Regions from separate parts of the Porcincola sp. LCP21S3_C12 genome, predicted to be linked through region 2. Evidence: predicted binding sites of a transcription regulator. Region 2 holds the regulator's gene; each other region holds the start of a gene.

Region 1 (6,360 bases), on a different contig from region 2:
TTCTCTCATGATATCAGGATGTTCAGGTATCGTCCAGCGCTTTCTGATTCCGTTTTCTGATGAAGCGTTCCCAGCTGATACCGGAACTCAGTCCTCCGGATAAGCCGAAGGAGCCGGCGCGGCACCCATTTTCCAGCCAATCAGATTGACCAGGAAAAATGTCAGCGTTCCGACGCCGCAGCCGAACACGACTGGCAGAATTCCAAGATAGAAGTTGCCGCCGCTGAGTACCTGCCAGATGACAACGCCAATGGTTCCGGTGATAATGGAGGCGATGCCGGAGGCCCTGACCGCCTTCTTGACGACCATTCCCAGCCCGTATGCGGCAAACGGTCCCGCGCAGCGAATTGCAAATGCGAAGGTGTTCATCGTGACAATGTTGACATTGCCGAGCGCAATGAGCGTTGCAACCACAGCGCAGACCACGTTGCACAGCCTGGTATAGAAGATCACCTTCTTGTCCGGTGCCTTCTTCAGATTCGGATCAATCTTTGTGAAGATGTCATTCATCAGGATCGTGCTCATGCACAGCAGGTTCGAATCTGCCGAAGACATCGTCGCCGCAATGATGGATGCCGACACAATCCCGGTGATCACGGCAGGTGCATGGTGATTTGTAACAGCCATCATCGCCGTGTTCGCCTTGTCCGGTGTCAGTCCCAGCTCGTCCTTCATCGACAGCGCCGCAAGTCCAAGGATAGTCGGGAAGACCGCCATCGCCGCCATCAGAATGGCAGACAGGAAGGAAGCCCCGACCGCCGTCTTCTCATCCTTGCAGCTTTCAAAGCGGCTGACCATCTCCGGTCCGGACAGGAAGGTGCAGAAATAGTTGAAGATATAGCCAATGATCGTGACCCATCCGATGTGCGTGAAGCTCAGCTGTGAGGCCGGAAGAGCGGCAGAGATCGCGCTCCAGCCGCCGCAGCCCTTCACGACAAAGGGCGTTGCGATTGCAAGGCCGATCAGGATGATCAGGAACTGAACCATATCGGAAATCTGGTCTGCGATCATGCCGCCGACAGTCGTGTAGATGATTGTGACCGCCGCAGCGATGAAAACACAGACATTCAGCGGGATGCCTGTCAGAACACTCACAACCGAACCGGAAGCCATGATCTGAGAGGAAGTCAGACAGAATAGCGCCAGCACATTCAGCACAGCAGTAAAGGTCCCGGACACTGACCCGAACCGCCGGGTTACCACCTCCGGAATCGTCAGTGACATCGTCCTGCGGATTTTCGGCGCAAAATACGCCAGCGGGATCATCGCAATCGATGCTGCCAGCACGTACCAGATGGCACTCATGCCCCAGGCGCCGAAGGCCTTGGCCGCTACGCCCGTCGTAGATCCGCCGCCGATGTTGTTTGCCGAAAGCGAAAATGCAACCATGAACAGGCCCATCCGCCTGCCCGCAACCATATAGTCCTCGCTGTCCTTGATCTTCAGCTTGCCGACCACCAGGCCGATGACCAGCATGCCGATCAGATAAGCCGCGACGATGATCAGAGATATCACATTCACACTCATACCTGTTACCTCCAGTTTTCCTCCGGTTCTCCTTCAGACTGTTCCCCCGGAAACAGTTCTCTCGATATCGTCTGTCTCCGGAATCTGAAAAAGGCAGGGTGGCGTCCCGGCCACCCTGCCTCTGCGACAGCCTGATTCTATCAAAAGATCAGGTGTGTTTCAAGCATATACATGCAATATCTTTGATAACAATACACAGCTTCTGAATAATTTACGGATCTTACTGTCCGCGCCCCGGCGAGGCAGGCAGAAGCCGAATTCGGGTTGAAGAGACTTCAGTTCAGCTCCGTCCCGGCCTTCTCCCCCTTCAGATAGGCTTCCGCGTTGCCCAGCGTCGTCTCTGCGATGGCCGTCAGCGCCTCTTCAGTAAAGAAGCCCTGATGCGACGTTACGATCACGTTCGGGAAGGACAGCAGCCTGGACGTGACAGAATGCATCATGATGTCGTCCTCATGATTCTCGAAGACGTTGTCCTTCTCCTCCTCATAGACATCCAGCCCGACACCTGAGAATTTTCTTTCACGGATTCCCTGGATGAGGTCATTGGTGTCGATCAGTCCGCCTCTCGACGTATTGACCAGAATCACACCATCCTTCATCTGATTGATCGTGAAGATATTGATCATATGATAGGTTTCCTTCATCAGCGGGCAGTGCAGAGAGATCAGATCGCTCTCACGGAGCAGCTGCTCCAGACTGACATACTCAACAAAATCAAGGCTCTTGTTCGGATACTTGTCATAGCCCAGCACCCTCATGCCATAGCCCCGGCAGATCCGCGCCATCGCCGCCCCGATCTTGCCGGTTCCGATGATGCCGGCCGTCTTTCCATAGAAGTTCTTGCCGGTCAGTCCCTGCAGGGAGAAATTGTTCTCCCTCACCCGGATATAGGCCTTGTGGATGTGACGGTTTACCGCGCTCGCCAGCGTCATCGCCAGCTCCGCGACAGCCTCCGGAGAATATCCCGGCACACGCATCACCTTGATTCCATTCGCCGTTGCAGCCTCAAGATCCACATTGTTATAACCGGCGCAGCGCATCAGAAGCAGCTTTACCCCTCTGGAGGCCAGAACGCGCAGGGTGTCCGCCCCGGCATTCGCGTTCACAAACGCACACACAGCTTCGCTGTCTGTCACGTACGCCGCCGTCTTCGGATTCAGCTCTGCCTCCCAGTACTCCAGCTCCAGATCCGGATAATTGGCCTTGATGGCATCAAAGGATTCTGTATCATAAGACTTCGCGTCAAAAAATGTAATTCTCATAAGCAGGCCCTCCTCTCGACCTGTCTACAGTATGAACCATCTGAAGATAAAAAACTGTTGCTCCGGCAACAATTCGCAGTGTTTTACTGCGAATTCAATTCTACATGCCCTCCTGACTGATGTCAAATCCAATCACCGCCAGCGACTGCCAGACCAGGATCTGCAAAACTGATTTTCACTCGCTGATGAGCAGTCGCCAGGAGCCATGATCTGCAAGCAAGTCTGCATCATGGCCTCTGGCTCGCCACCTTCACAAAAAATGGGCATCCCACTGCGGAATGCCCATTTTTCAAGATACGATTCTTCTCAGTTTCATACAGCCATCGTCCTCAGCCTTTGAGAACACCTCTGTATGGTACAAGCTGCTGATCAGTTGATTTGAATTACGTGCTTTTTATCTTCAATCTGCTGCTGATCCTTCTTCGGAACCGTCAGACGAAGTACGCCATCCTTGAAGCTTGCATGTACATCATCTTCCGTCAGATCCTTACCGACGTAGAAGCTGCGGCATACATTACCAGAATAACGCTCACGACGGATGAAGCGTCCGTTCTCATCCTTCTGATCGTTGTTCTCATCCTTCTTTGCTGCAATCGTCAGATAACCATCCTTCAACTCAACAGAAACATGATCCTTGTCGAATCCAGGCAGCTCCACTGCAACTTCATATTCCTTCTCGCCTTCCTTGACATCGGTCCTCATGAAGTTTGCGTTCACTCCGCCCATCTTCTCGTCAAACTTTCTTGCCTCTCTGCTCACCGGCCAGAATCCATCATCAAACCAGTCATCAAACAGATTATCATTAAAAATACTCGGTACTAACATAAGGCACCCCTCTTTCCATTATGGCAGCCGCCCATTGATGAATGACAGCGCCCAGCTCACTGTTCCACGGAATCGGATGATCTGTTGTTCTTCCTTCATCTTCTTCCTTCGTTCTGACCATGTTATAGCACCGGTTGTTAGCACTGTCAATAGTTGAGTGCTAATTTTCTTACAATTTTCTCTGTCCCGCATGACCCAACAAACGATTCATCAAAACGATTCATCAAACCATTGTCTGTCTGGTCGATTTGCCCCTTGCCACATGGAGTCTGAACCGCTATAATAAGAAAATGCTTACAGGCTTCTAAAGCCTGATGCATCATAACAAGCACGTCTGCGTAGCTCAGCTGGATAGAGCGACCGCCTCCTAAGCGGTAGGTCAGAGGTTCAAATCCTCCCGTGGACGCCAGATAACAGTCCGGAAACCCGCTTAAATATTGGGTTTCCGGTTTTTTTCTCCAGCACGTCTTCTTGAATCCAACCTTTTTGTATAACGTCCGGCCAAAGCCAGGCTGCTCCGCGTACCATTGGACAACATCCCCTGGCTGACCATGCCTTGACTGAATATCGCCGATCGGCTATCATTATATCCCTACAACGCGTAGTATCGCCGATCGGCTATAATCTATCCCTGCAGCGTTCAGTATCGCCGATCGGCTATATCAAAGGACAGTATCCGAATCATATCGTCGTTCGGCGATCAACAAGGAGCGAATATGACAGATCAATCATTTCGAATAAAAGATGTGGCAGACTTTGGCAAGGCTGTGAAGAACCGGAGAAAAGAACTCGGATACACACAGAAGGATCTCTCTGAGATAACCGGAATTAGTGCCAGCTTTCTCTCAGACCTTGAAAACGGCAAGGCAACTGTTGAACTGGGGAAGGTTCTGATGGTTGTCAGCTTGCTTGGACTGAACATCTATTGTTCGAAGAGGTGACCCTTATGAAAGATTTGCATATATCTATTGAAAAAAACGGGGAGCAGACGAAGGTTGGCACCATTCAAGGCGATGGAATTTCCGATGCTGTATTTCGTTATGACAGAGCATGGCTTGATCGGGAAGACGCGATTCCAGTATCGCTCAGCCTGCCGCTTCAGGAAGAAGCATTTTCTTCAAAAAAAACAAAAACTTTCTTTGAAGGCTTGCTGCCTGAGGGGTTCACAAAAAGATCTGTCGCAAAATGGATGCACGCGGATGATCAAGATTATCTGACAATGCTTTCCGGTCTGGGACAGGAATGTCTGGGTGCCATCCAGGTGATGGAAGGAAATTCAAAACCTCCCAAGGCCAGATATACCAGAATGACAGAACAACAGTTGCGGGAATTTGCAGCGGAGGGGGCGATCAAATCAGCTGAGCTCGTAACGGCACTGCATCTTTCCCTTGCCGGCGCCTCAGGAAAGACAGGCTTGTATTTTGACGCTGACAATCAGTGCTGGTACCTTCCTGAAGGCACAGCGCCCAGTACACACATCGTAAAACAAAGCCATGTCCGGTTCAAGGATATTGTGACAAATGAACAGCTTTGCCTGACTACTGCAAAGAATCTCGGGATATCTGTTCCATCCAGCTTTGCAGTAAATACTGAAGATGAAAATCTTCTGTTTGCAACGCCACGGTACGACCGGGTACTAACAGAAAAACACAGAGTGCTTGACGGCCTGCCGGTTCCACTCAGACTTCATCAGGAGGACATGGCACAGGCCCTGGGAATCCCCGCCGAAAACAAATATGAAATCGTGCCATCCGGCTACTGCGAAAAGATTTGCGGACTGCTTCGGGATTTTTCAAGCAACCCGATCAGAGATATCCTTGATTTTTGGAACAGAATTATTTTTAACGATCTGATCGGAAATACAGACGGACACCTCAAGAATTTTTCATTTCTGTATGATGAGAACCTTGCAGGATTACACCTTGCTCCGGCTTATGATATCGTAAGCACAACAATCTACCCCGGGCACACACGGACTCTGTCTATGTACATTGGTGACAGCAACGCCATTGACCAGATCCAGCGCAGTGATTTCATCGAAGGCGCCGGGCGGTCCGGGATCCGGTCAGCCGTCATCCTGAGGCAGCTTGACACGATGGCTGAACATTTCGAAAAAGCGATCAGTCAGGCAGCTGACACCCTTCAGGAAAAAGGATATAAAGATGCAGGTACGATCAAGGACAGGATTCTGGAAACTTCCGGGTACAAATATTTATAAGGAGGCATAATGATTATCAATACCGGAAGCCGCACCGACATTCCGGCCTTCTTTCATACCTGGTTTTACAACCGGATCCGGGAAGGGTATGTCCTGGTGCGCAATCCCTATCAGCCCCAGCAGGTGACCCGCTATCTGCTCGATCCCGCAGTGGTCGACGTCCTGTCCTTCTGCTCCAAGAATCCTGCCCCGATGCTGCCCCGTATCCATGAACTGGACACCTTCCGGCAGCTCTGGCACGTGACAATCACCCCTTATGGCCGTGACATCGAACCTTATGTCCCGACGAAGACCGAAGTTCTGAAAACCTTCCGGGCACTTTCCGAAGTTGTCGGGAAAGATGCCATCGTCTGGCGGTATGACCCGGTCTTTCTGTCGGAAAAATACAGTCTTTCGTTCCACAAGAAGGCCTTCCGGTCCATGGCAGCGTTTCTGAGAGGCACTACAGAGCAGTGTGTCGTGAGCTTCATTGATCTTTATGAGAAGACGAAGAGGAACTTTCCTCAGGCCCGGACCGTTTCCAGCGCT
Region 2 (6,360 bases):
CATCTCTCGAATTTGAGCCGGAGACCAGCGCTGCGCTCGGCTTCGGCTTCCGATGCGGCTTTCTCGGGCTTCTGCACCTGGAGGTTGTTACAGAGCGGCTGGAGAGGGAATACAACCTTGACCTCGTGACGACAGCCCCCGGCGTCGTCTACAAGGTTCACAAGACGGACGGAGAGGTCTTTGACCTGACGAATCCTGCAAATCTACCGGACCCTTCCTCGATTGAGTACATGGAAGAGCCGATTGTCTCAGCGGAGATCATCGTGACGACGGAGTTCATTGGTCCGATCATGCAGCTTTGTCAGGAGAGGAGAGGAATCTACAAGGAAACAGAGTATCTGGAGGCAAACCGTGCTGTGCTCCGCTATGATATGCCTCTCAATGAGATCATCTACGATTTCTTTGATGCCCTGAAGTCCAGATCAAGAGGCTATGCTTCATTTGACTATGAGATGAAGGGGTATGTGCAGTCAAAGCTGTGCAGGCTGGACATTCTGGTCAATAAAGAGCCGGTCGATGCGCTTTCTTTCATTGTATTTGAGGACAACGCATATGACAGAGGGCGCCGGATGTGTGAGAAGCTGAAGAATGAAATACCGAGACAGCTGTTCGATATTCCGATCCAGGCTGCGGTGAATGGACGTGTGATCGCCCGTGAGACCGTCAGGGCTCTTCGGAAGGATGTCCTGGCAAAGTGCTATGGAGGCGATATCTCCAGAAAGAAGAAGCTGCTCGAAAAGCAGAAGGAAGGAAAGAAGAAAATGCGCCAGATCGGATCGGTCGAGATTCCGCAGAAGGCGTTCCTCAATGTACTGAAACTGGATGATCAGAGCTGAAACGCTGAAACGAAAAAGAAGACCGGGTGCATGGGCACTCAGTCTTCTTTTTTTGTGTTGATCGGGCTGCCTTCAGCCTGGCAGCCTGCCAGTGCCTGTATCAGGCCGCCGCTTTCTATTTTTAATCCCGGTTTCCGGGCTGTATACGGGTTATGAGCCGAACAGCTCGTCGACAACGAACCGGTGGATCCGAAGGTAGGTCTGACCTGTAAAGTGCAGGCCGTCGACTGTCCGGAACCCTTCAAGCTTCAGAATGGTGGAGGAGTCGAGGTAGTGGTCCGGAAAGGCCTGCTGGATCGCCAGGTTCAGCTTTGTGATGTTCGTGTTTGTCACCAGATCGAGCGCGTCCTCGCTTGCGCCATACTCAATCATCCTGGCACGCTGCACGGGGTTGACGGATAAAAACCAGAAGGTTGTGTCAGGATATTCCGCCACCATATCCCTGTAGGCGGAGAGATACTCGTCAATCTGGTCCGGATCATTGACGCCGAAGTTCAGGACGACCGGCGCATCCGGATTCTGGCTGATTGCGTCCGCCATCAGGCTCTTTCCCTCAGACAAAAACCAGCTGCAGCCTTCTCCAACCTTCCCGACGAACACACAGTCGTCATCCGGCAGATACTTTTTCAGCGCATTCTGCATGCCAATGGTTCTGGAATCTCCCACGAATATGATTTTATGGGCGGGCAGAGTTCTTTCCTGTTCTGGCATCTCTGTCTCTGTTTCTGCAGCTTTGCCAGATCCTTCCTGGAGGTTGATTCCGGCTTCCTGTGCAGCGTTCATACCGGACGTTTCACTGGAAGCGCCGGAGGATGCGGACGGGCGCGGGCTTTCGGAGAACGCGGAGTCTGTATTTTGCTGAATGGTCTCCGGGACATCTGACTCGAGCGGGTTATTGAGACGGGGGTGGCGGCTGTCAAACTCGTCGGTCGCCTTCTTCATATAGAAAGCCAGAAGAACAAGGGCTGTAAGGGCGGCGGCTGCGCTCAGCAGCAGGATCAGAAGTCGTCTCTTCATGATTCAAAGCTCCTTCTATAATTCAGATTCAATCGCGCTTCGGCCAGGCACATTCGGGCTGCGCAGGAAGCCGGAAGGCGCACAATAAGGTCATTTTATCACAGTTCAAAAAGTTTTTTGAAAGGTATTGACAAAGGTATCCGGCAGAACTATTATAGTGCCATGGATGTTAGCACTCCACAACAACGAGTGCTAACAAGAAAAGGAAAGGAGGATTCAGATGCAGCTTGATGACAGAAAGTGGACCATTTTGAAAGCGATCATCAAGACCTATCTGGAGACAGGCGAGCCGGTTGGATCGAGAACCATCTCAAAGTTTCCGGATCTGAATCTCAGTTCCGCCACGATCCGCAATGAGATGTCCGATCTGGAAGATATGGGCCTGATCATTCAGCCTCATACATCGTCCGGACGTATTCCTTCGGATGCCGGATACCGGCTTTATGTAGACCGGCTGATGGACGAGAAGGAGGCGGAAGTCTCTCAGATGAAGAACATGATGATCCAGAGGCAGGATAAGCTGGAGATGCTTCTGAAGCAGCTTGTTCGCTATCTGGCGGTGAATACCAATTATGCCACGATGATCACCAGCCCGCAGTATCACAGAACCAGGCTGAAGTTCATTCAGCTCTCGATCATAGATGAGGGACAGATCCTGGCAACGGTGGTGACAGAAGGCAATGTGGTGAAGAACCGTGTGATCCATATCCAGCATGGTCTCACGCATGATGAAGTGCTGCAGCTCAATATTCAGCTGAACAGCAGGCTGAACGGGCTGACGATCGAGCAGATTAATCTGGATACAATCCAGAAGCTGAAAGCGGAGGCCGGTATTCATTCAAACCTGATCTCGGAAGTGCTCGATGCGGTTGCGGACGCGATCTCAAAGGAGGAGGATCTGGAGGTTTACACCTCCGGCGCGACGAATATTTTCAAATATCCGGAGCTTTCCTCTGATACGGACAAGGCGAGCGGCCTGATTGAGGCGTTTGAGGAAAAAAAGCCGCTTCTGTCACTGCTCAGCCAGAATGGCTGTGATGAGCAGGAGCATGGCATCCAGATCTCGATTGGCCGGGAGCTGAAGAACGAGAATATGGAGGATTGCAGCGTGGTCACAGCCAGCTACGATCTGGGAGACGGTGTCTTCGGAAAGATCGGCATTGTAGGCCCTAAGCGGATGGATTACGATAAGGTGGTCGGGATCCTGAAGAGTGTGACGGCGCAGCTGGATGAGACGTATGGCAGGAAGGAAAGCCCCGCAGATGAGAATGGGCTTTCTCCCGGGTCAAAAACCGATGACGGGGGCCCGGAGCAGGATGAATAGCAGAAGCAATGCGGAGGCGATAAGATGACAGAGAAGGAAAGACAGGAAAACAGCCCTGGAGGAGAAGACAGGGGCGTCCGGATTGAGATACATGGCGAAGAGCCGGATGTGAAAGAAAAGAAGCAGGAAGAGAGCAGAAGGCCGGATCAGAACCCGGAGAAAGAACATGCGGCGGAAGGTCCCGACGGACAGGAAGACGCTGCAAAGACCGATCAGAACCGTAACCCGGATGCGGAGGCGGACAAGCCCGCGGACGCATCTGATGCCGGAGAGGATTCTCCCTCTGAAAGCGGCACAGGTGGGGGAAAAGGGTTCTTCGGTTTCAAAGGAAGGAAAGAGAAGGACCAGAGAGATCAGAAGATCGAGGAGCTGACCGATCAGGTCAGGCGCCAGATGGCGGAATTCGATAACTTCCGGAAGCGGACAGACCGCGAGAAGGCGACGATGTTCGACATGGGGAAGCGAGATGTGATCGAGCAGATTCTTCCGGTTGTGGACAGCTTCGAGAGAGGCCTTGGAGACATGAAGGAAGAGAGCGAGGATCCGTTCCGCCAGGGCATGCAGAAGATTTACAGGCAGCTGACTAAGGCACTCGAGGAACTGGGCGTCAGGCCGATTGAGGCGGTCGGAAAACCATTTGATCCGAACTTCCACAATGCGGTCATGCATTGTGAGGATGAGTCAGCCGGTGAGAACATCATCGTGCAGGAGTTCCAGAGAGGCTACATGCTGAACGATGTGGTCATCCGGCACAGCATGGTGAAGGTTGCCAACTGATCTTTGTTTTCTAATTACAAAAACCGGGACGGAAGCGTTATTCTTCCGCAATCCTGTTGACAATATCGGAACTACAGACATGTGCCGCGGATCTCCGGAGAGGAAGAGGCGGCAGAAGGACAGCAAGACCGAACAGCAGAACACCAGGAGGTTTCATTATGGGAAAGATTATAGGAATTGACCTTGGTACAACAAACAGCTGCGTGGCAGTCATGGAAGGCGGCAAGCCGACTGTCATCGCAAACAGCGAAGGAGAGCGCACAACGCCGTCCATCGTTGCATTTACAAAGAACGGCGACCGTCTGGTCGGCGAGCCGGCTAAGCGCCAGGCTGTGACGAACTCTGACAGAACCGTGTCTTCGATCAAGAGACACATGGGCTCCGATTACAGAGTTACAATTGACGATAAGAAGTATTCTCCGCAGGAGATTTCCGCGATGATTCTTCAGAAGCTGAAGGCAGATGCGGAGGGATACCTGGGCGAGAAGGTGACAGAGGCTGTCATTACCTGCCCTGCATACTTCAACGATGCACAGAGACAGGCAACAAAGGATGCCGGAAAGATCGCAGGCCTTGATGTCAAGCGGATTATCAACGAGCCGACTGCAGCCGCACTGGCATATGGCCTTGACAACGAGAAAGAGCAGAAGATCATGGTGTATGACCTCGGCGGCGGCACCTTCGATGTGTCTGTCATCGAGATCGGTGACGGTGTCATCGAGGTTCTGGCAACCAACGGCAACAACCATCTGGGCGGCGATGATTTCGATAAGAGAATCGTCGACTACATGCTGAAGGATTTCAAGGCAAAGGAAGGCATTGACCTCTCCGGCGATAAGATGGCGATGCAGAGACTGAAGGAGGCTGCCGAGAAGGCAAAGAAGGAGCTGTCCTCCTCCACGACAACCAACATCAACCTGCCGTTCATTACGGCTAATGAGACCGGACCGAAGCACTTCGAGATGGATCTCACAAAGGCAAAGTTTGACGAGCTGACCGCAGATCTGGTTGATGCAACTGCTGAGCCTGTCAGAAAGGCACTTGCAGATGCAGGCATTACAGCCGCAGATCTTGGAAAGGTTCTGCTGGTCGGCGGTTCGACCCGTATCCCGGCTGTGCAGGACAAGGTCAGGGAACTGACCGGCAAGGAGCCGAGCAAGAATCTGAACCCGGATGAGTGCGTGGCAATCGGTGCAGCCATTCAGGGCGGCAAGCTGGCAGGGGATGCCGGCGCAGGCGATATCCTTCTGCTGGATGTCACTCCGCTGTCTCTTGCAATCGAGACGCTGGGCGGTGTGTCGACGGTCCTGATCCCGAGAAACACGACCATTCCGACCAGAAAGAGCCAGGTCTTCTCAACTGCTGAGGATAATCAGACCGCTGTCGATATCCATGTTGTACAGGGCGAGCGTCAGTTTGCCCGTGACAACAAGACCCTCGGACAGTTCCGTCTCGATGGTATCCCGCCAGCAAGAAGAGGTGTGCCGCAGATCGAGGTCACGTTTGATATCGATGCGAATGGCATCGTGAACGTTTCCGCAAAGGATCTGGGTACCGGAAAAGAGCAGCACATCACGATTACTTCCGGCTCCAACATGTCCGATGATGAGATCAACAAGGCTGTCAAAGAGGCGGCTGAGTATGAGGCACAGGACAAGAAGAAGAAGGAAGCCATCGATACGAAGAACGATGCAGATGCCATGGTCTTCCAGACGGAGAAGGCAATGCAGGAGGTCGGTGACAAGATTGATGCGGCAGACAAGGCTGCAGTTGAAGCAGATCTCAAGTCTCTGAAGGACACCATCGCAAAGTGCGGGGATGATATTACCGATGAGCAGGTCAATGAGCTGAAGGCCGGAAGAGAGAAGCTGATGAACAGTGCGCAGAAGCTGTTCGAGAAGGTATATCAGCAGACGCAGACTCAGGCAGGGCCTGGCGCAGGCGCAGGCCCGCAGGCGGGCCCGCAGAATGCAGGCGGCAGCCAGGGCGGCAAGGATGACGATGTCGTCGATGGCGACTACCGTGAGGTCTGATAGGCATTAACAGATATCTGAAACAGGAAGCTGCCGTCACGAAGTGTGTGACGGCGGCTTAAACCATGTCCGGATACGGCGGAACAGGAAAGAGTGTTCTGCGGGCAGCCGGAACAATCGGGAGATTATATGGCAGAGAAGAGAGATTACTACGAAGTGCTGGGCGTCAGCAGGAATGCCAGTGAAGAGGAGATCAAGAAGGCGTATCGCCAGCTGGCGAAGAAATATCATCCGGATATGAATCCCGGCAATGCCGAAGCGGCGGACAAGTTCAAAGAAGCTTCCGAGGCGTATGCGGTTCTCGGCAATGAAGAGAAGAGAAGACAGTATGACCAGTTCGGGATGTCGGCATTCGACGGCTCGGCCGGCGGCG
Region 3 (6,360 bases), on a different contig from region 2:
AAAGAACAATTATTTGGAAAACTTTATCCGGAAATTGAAAGATATGTTCTGAAAGCATGGATGGATGTCCATGCAGATGGTTTTTCGACCGATAAAAAGGAGAGAGACGCCTGGCTTGATCATGCGCTTTCGCATTCCCTGGTTACCAGCAATTTTTCCCAGCTCTCCTATCTCAATGGCGACCTGATCCGGGACCAGGAACTCAACACCTACTACCTGTCCCCGCTGAGAGGCCTTCTTGCCATCACGCTGATCCTGATCTGCTTTGCCGCCTGCCTCTTTCTGATGCAGGACAACCAGCGGCAGCTCTTCGTGTGGCTGTCTCCTTCACTCAGGCCCTGGCTTCACTATCTGTATCTCCTGATTCCGGTCGTGGATGGAGGACTCTTTGCCTTCATCGCCTTGTCCGTCTCAGGAGTCGGATCCGGCCTGTCAGAGCTTGCACCATTTCTTCTCTACATTCCTGCGGTCTGCGGGTTCAGCAATCTGGTCCGCATCCTGACAGGAAAAATGACGCTTTTCTCCGCCTCCATCCCAATCGTCGTGATGGGCTGCCTTTTTCTGACGCCGGTCTTTTTTGACCTCCAGATCGTCCCCGCTCTGCAGGCAGCTCTTCCGACAGCCTTTTATCTCAGATCACTTCACGGAGCATCGACGTTTCTTCCACTTGCGCTCTATGCGGTGATCTCTTCCGGAGCGTCCATTCTGATCGACTGGCTGAAGAACCGGTGACCGGCCATCCCCGGTTCTTCAGTCTCCTTAATCTTTCCTGTTTCAAGCTTCCTTGTCAGCATGTACAACGTCTGCGCTGAGTTTCCCATCCTTCGCATCCACAAGGATGGTATCTCCGTCCAGCACATCGCCCTGCAGGATTAGTTTTGCAGCAAGTGTCTCTACATTCTTCTGCAGATACCTGCGAAGCGGACGAGCGCCGAACGCCGGGTCATATCCACCCTCTATGACAGACTGCTTCGCTGCGTCCGTCAGCTTCAGCGTTATTCCCTGACCTTTTAACCTGCGGTTCAGCTCCTTCATCATCAGGTCTATGATCCCGCCAATATTTTCCTTCGACAGCGGATGGAATAGAATAATCTCATCCAGCCTGTTCAAAAACTCTGGTCTGAAGTGTGTCTTCAGCTCTGCATCAACCTCTGACCGGACAGTCTCCGATATCTCTCCATTCTTCTCAATCCCATTGAGAAGATATTGTGACCCGATGTTCGAGGTCATAATCAGGATCGTATTCTTGAAGTCGACCGTCCTGCCCTGTGAATCCGTGATCCGTCCGTCGTCCAGAACCTGAAGCAGAATGTTGAAGACATCAGGATGCGCCTTTTCGATTTCATCGAACAGGACAACCGAGTACGGATGACGTCTCACTGCCTCTGTCAGCTGTCCGCCCTCATCATACCCGACATATCCCGGAGGGGCTCCGATCAGCCGGGACACGGAGAACTTCTCCATGTACTCGCTCATATCAATCCGTACCATATTGTTCTCATCATCAAACAGATTCTGTGCGAGCGCTTTCGCAAGCTCTGTCTTTCCGACACCGGTCGGGCCGAGAAACAGGAAGGAGCCGATCGGACGTGTCGGATCCTTGATCCCGGCTTTGGATCTGAGAATCGCATCCACAACCTTTGTCACCGCCTCATCCTGGCCGATGACACGTTCATGGAGCTTACTCCCGAGTTGTAAAATTTTCTGCCGCTCACCCTGGTTCAGCTTTGCAACCGGAATACCGGTCCACCTGCTGACCACCCGGGCGATTTCATCCTCCGTTACCGCCTCATGGACAAGGGACAAATCCTTCTTCTTCAGACTGTCCTCCTCCTTGTCAAGTTCCGCCTTCAGTTTCGGAAGCTCCCCATACTGCAAGCGTGCCGCTTCATTCAGGTCGGATCTCTGCTTGGCTGCCTCAATCTGCTTGCCTATCTGCTCGATCTGTTCGCGCAGCTGACTGCGGCGGCTGACGACAGCCTTCTCATTCTCCCACTGTGCCTTCTCAGCCTTGAACTTTTCCTGGAGATCTGCCAGCTCCTTCTGCAGATTAGCCAGACGCTCCTTTGAGGCATTGTCTGTCTCCTTCTTCAGCGCCGTCTCCTCAATCTGCATCTGCATGATGCGCCGGTTCATTTCATCCAGTTCAGCTGGAAGGGAATCCATCTCTGTCTTGATCTGGGCGCAGGCCTCATCGACCAGGTCGATGGCCTTGTCCGGAAGAAACCGATCAGAGATATATCTGTGCGAAAGCGTTGCCGCCGCAACGAGCGCACCATCCGTGATCTTCACATGGTGATAGACTTCATACCGCTCCTTGAGTCCCCTCAAAATGGAGATCGTATCCTCCACGGTCGGCTCATCCACCATCACAGGCTGGAATCGTCTTGCCAGTGCGGCATCCTTTTCGATGTACTTCCGGTACTCATCAAGCGTTGTCGCACCGATGCAGTGGAGCTCGCCTCTTGCCAGCATTGGTTTCAGCATGTTCCCGGCATCCATAGCGCCGTCGGTCTTGCCTGCCCCGACAATCAGATGCAGCTCATCGATGAAAAGAATAATCTCTCCCTCGCTCTTTGACACCTCGTTCAGTACCGATTTCAACCGTTCCTCAAATTCGCCTCTGTACTTGGCGCCTGCCACGAGTGCTCCCATATCAAGAGAAAAAATTTTCTTGTTTTTCAGAGAATCCGGGACATCCTCTCTTGCGATCCGCTCGGCCAGACCTTCTACAACCGCTGTCTTTCCTACGCCAGGCTCACCAATTAGAACCGGGTTGTTCTTTGTCTTTCTCGAGAGAATCCGAATGACATTCCGAATCTCATCATCTCGTCCGATGATCGGATCCATCTTCTGCTGCTTAGCCTTTGCGACAAGTTCCGTCCCGTACTTTGCCAGAGCATCGTATGTATCTTCCGGAGTATCCGTATTGACGACCTGGTTGCCACGTACAGTAGACAAAGCCTGGAGGAATTTCTCCCGCGTGACATTCTCCTTCTGGAAAAATGTTCTCATCGACGGTGATGCAAAGTCAAGCATGCTGAGAAACAGATGTTCAACAGCGACATAGCTGTCCCCCATCTTCTTTGCCTCATCTTCTGCGCCAAGAAGTGCTTTATTCAGATACTGTCCGATATATGCCTGTCCGCCGGAAACCTTCGGCCGTGTCTCTATCAGCTGTGTCAGATCATGATCAAACAGCCGCTCATCGATTCCCATCTTTGATACCAGCTCCGCAATCAGAGACTGATCCTGATGCAGCAGTGCATACAGCAGATGTTCCTGCTCGATTTCCTGATTTCCAAAATCAGAAGCGACCTTTTCAAGCTGATTGACAGCATCAATGGATTTTTGCGTAAATTTCTGTATATTCATTCTTCCCGCCCCCTTTCCTGTAAGGGATTGTAATTCTTCAGATCACTTTACGTTTTTGTTCTAGCACAGATTGTTAGCACTGTCAACCGTTGAGTGCTAATTATCTGATTTGAAAACGGGCAGGGGAATTCCCTGCCCGTAATACCGCCTGAGGCGTCCTTTCGTCAGCCGCCGGTGAATTGATCTGAACGGATCAATACATTCCGCCTGCCGGCTGTGCCGGTGCAGCCGGAGCCGGTTCCTTGATATCTCCGACAACTGCCTCTGTGGTCAGAAGCTCAGAGGAGACAGACGCCGCATTCTGAAGAGCGGAACGTGTCACCTTTGCCGGATCGATGATACCAGCCTCGATCATGTCAACATACTTGTCATTGTATGCATCAAAGCCGATCCCATCAGCAGACTCCTTGACCTTATTGACAACAACCGCACCAGAGAGGCCAGCATTCTCTGCGATGTAGAACAACGGTGCCTCAAGAGCCTTCAGCACAATCTGAGCACCCGTCTTCTCATCTCCTGTCAGTCCTTCCAGTTCCTTTGCTGCCTTCGCCGCCGCATGAATCAGTGCAGCACCGCCGCCGACAACGATTCCTTCCTCAACAGCCGCCCTGGTTGCATTCAGTGCATCCTCCATACGGAATTTGGCATCCTTCATCTCTGTCTCGGTAGCCGCTCCGACACGGACAACTGCAACGCCGCCGGCCAGTTTCGCCAGACGCTCCTGAAGCTTTTCCTTGTCAAAGGAAGACTTCGTCTCTGCAATCTGTGCTCTGATCTGGTCTACTCTCTCATGAATCTTGTTCTTGTCGCCTTCTCCATCGACGATGACAGTGTTTTCCTTCGTGACCTTCACACTCTTTGCTCTGCCAAGCATATCGATTGTCGCGCTCTTGAGTTCGATCCCAAGATCATCCGAAATAACTGTACCGCCTGTCAGGATTGCGATATCCTGCAGCATATCCTTTCTTCTGTCGCCATATCCCGGCGCCTTGACGGCAACGACTGAGAAGGTTCCTCTCAGCTTGTTAAGAATCAAGGTTGTAAGGGCCTCGCCTTCAACATCCTCCGCAATAATGAGCAGCTTTTTGCCAGCCTGCACGATCTGCTCGAGCAGCGGGAGAATATCCTGAACATTGCTGATCTTTTTATCCGTAATCATGATATACGGATCGTCCAGGTTGGCTTCCATCTTCTCGGTATCGGTTGCGAAATAGGAGGAAAGATATCCTCTGTCAAACTCCATTCCTTCAACCAGATCCAGCTCTGTCTGCATGGTCTTGGATTCCTCAACGGTGATGACGCCATCCTTCGAAACCTTTTCCATCGCGTCAGCAACCATCTCGCCAACCTGCTCATCTCCGGAAGAAACAGCAGCGACCTTCGCAATCTGCTCCTTGCCCTTTACCTTCTGGCTCATCTCCTTGATCGCCTTTACGGTCGCATCGGTTGCCTTCTTCATACCCTTCTTCATGACGATCGGGTTCGCCCCTGCAGCCAGGTTCTTCATGCCTTCATGAACCATTGCCTGAGCAAGAACGGTTGCTGTGGTCGTGCCATCACCTGCAACATCGTTCGTCTTGGAAGCAACCTCACGGATCAGCTGAGCACCCATATTCTCAAAGCGATCCTTCAGCTCGATCTCTTTCGCAATCGTGACACCATCATTCGTAATCACCGGGCTGCCGTATTCCTTGTCCAGAACAACGTTTCTACCCTTCGGCCCGAGCGTAACACGAACAGTATCAGCCAGCTTATCAACGCCAACTCTCAGTCCCTCACGGGCGTCATCTCCATATTTCAATTCCTTTGCCATTGTTTTAATCCTCCTTTAATGTCCTTTCAAGCCGCGATCAGTCTATTATTCAACCTTTGCAAGAATATCGGACATCTTGCAGATCACATACTCCTCTTCACCAAGCTTGACCTCGGTACCGGCGTATTTGGAATAGACAACCTTGTCGCCTTCCTTCACCGTCATCGCGATCTCCTTGCCATCGACCTTCCCGTCGCCGACTGCAAGAACGGTTGCCTCCTGCGGCTTCTCCTGACTCTTAGCTGCCAGAATGATTCCAGATTTTGTAGTCTCCTCAGCTTCAAGCTGCTTCAGGACAACTTTGTCACCCAACGGATAGAGTTTCATAACCTATACCTCCTGACACATTCTTTTGTTTCCATTACTTCGATATCATTTTTGCTAGCACTCACTATATTCGAGTGCTAAACCACATTGCCTATAATAACAAAATCAGCGAAGATTGCAAGTATCCTTATTTTTGATATTTCAGCGTATATTGCATATATTCTCTATTATTCTCAAATATTCTCTAATTATCTTCATTCTAAATTACACATAGAAAAACTCCGGAGAGCCCCTGCATTCTGCAGGTCTCTCCGGAGTCCGTCTGCTGCTCTTTTCAGTTTTACAGTTTCTTCGTTTTCTTGATCTCCTTGAGCTGATCATACACGGCATCGTTCAGTACCTTGATATAGGTTCCCTTCATGCCGGAAGACTTTGACTCAATAACGCCTGCACTCTCAAACTTCCGGAGCGCATTCACGATGACAGAGCGCGTAATGCCGACTCTGTCTGCAATCTTGGACGCAACCAGCACTCCTTCTGAGCCTCCCAGCTCATCAAAAATATGTACGATCGCCTCCAGCTCTGAATAGCTCAGCGTATTGATTGCAGACTTGACAATCTGTACCTTCCTGTTTTCCTCTGCGCTTTCCTCATTCAAAGAGCGCATCATCTCCAGACCGACAACGGTTGTCCCATATTCCGCAAGGATGATATCATCAATCTCAAATGGCTTGTCGATCCGGTACATGAAAACAGTTCCAAGGCGTTCTCCCGCAATCTCAATCGGGTTGACAATTGCCTGGAACTTGTGAAGATTCTCTCCTGTAAAGCCCAGCGTCTCAAGATTCACATTCTCCTGCGTCGAGAGAATGTTCAGGAAGCGCTCATTCAGCATCTCGTCTATG

Evidence for each region. The regulator HrcA, encoded in region 2, represses chaperone genes, less so after heat shock. The targets are predictions, from matches to a motif close to TGTTAGCACTCNNNNNNNNNGAGTGCTAACA.
Region 1: a site for HrcA is predicted at 3,750-3,780, ahead of ACTQ1N_RS03765 (Hsp20/alpha crystallin family protein). Genes of this name have one in related genera too.
Region 3: a site for HrcA is predicted at 3,447-3,477, ahead of clpB (ATP-dependent chaperone ClpB). Genes of this name have one in related genera too.

Annotation. Positions count from the first base shown of each region.
Region 1 covers NZ_JBQKGW010000004.1:180,000-186,359, forward strand. The annotation lists gene ACTQ1N_RS03755 (sodium:solute symporter family protein) at 88-1,527, opposite strand; gene ACTQ1N_RS03760 (2-hydroxyacid dehydrogenase) at 1,803-2,789, opposite strand; gene ACTQ1N_RS03765 (Hsp20/alpha crystallin family protein) at 3,159-3,614, opposite strand; tRNA gene ACTQ1N_RS03770 (tRNA-Arg) at 3,947-4,023, shown strand; gene ACTQ1N_RS03775 (helix-turn-helix transcriptional regulator) at 4,331-4,555, shown strand; gene ACTQ1N_RS03780 (HipA domain-containing protein) at 4,561-5,832, shown strand; gene ACTQ1N_RS03785 (DUF1848 domain-containing protein) at 5,842-6,360, shown strand, end outside.
Region 2 covers NZ_JBQKGW010000001.1:280,607-286,966, reverse strand. The annotation lists gene lepA (translation elongation factor 4) at 1-836, shown strand, start outside; gene ACTQ1N_RS01110 (SGNH/GDSL hydrolase family protein) at 987-1,853, opposite strand; gene hrcA (heat-inducible transcriptional repressor HrcA) at 2,074-3,177, shown strand; gene grpE (nucleotide exchange factor GrpE) at 3,202-3,954, shown strand; gene dnaK (molecular chaperone DnaK) at 4,113-5,987, shown strand; gene dnaJ (molecular chaperone DnaJ) at 6,117-6,360, shown strand, end outside.
Region 3 covers NZ_JBQKGW010000017.1:20,920-27,279, reverse strand. The annotation lists gene ACTQ1N_RS09605 (hypothetical protein) at 1-732, shown strand, start outside; gene clpB (ATP-dependent chaperone ClpB) at 775-3,375, opposite strand; gene groL (chaperonin GroEL) at 3,569-5,188, opposite strand; gene ACTQ1N_RS09590 (co-chaperone GroES) at 5,234-5,515, opposite strand; gene codY (GTP-sensing pleiotropic transcriptional regulator CodY) at 5,796-6,360, opposite strand, start outside.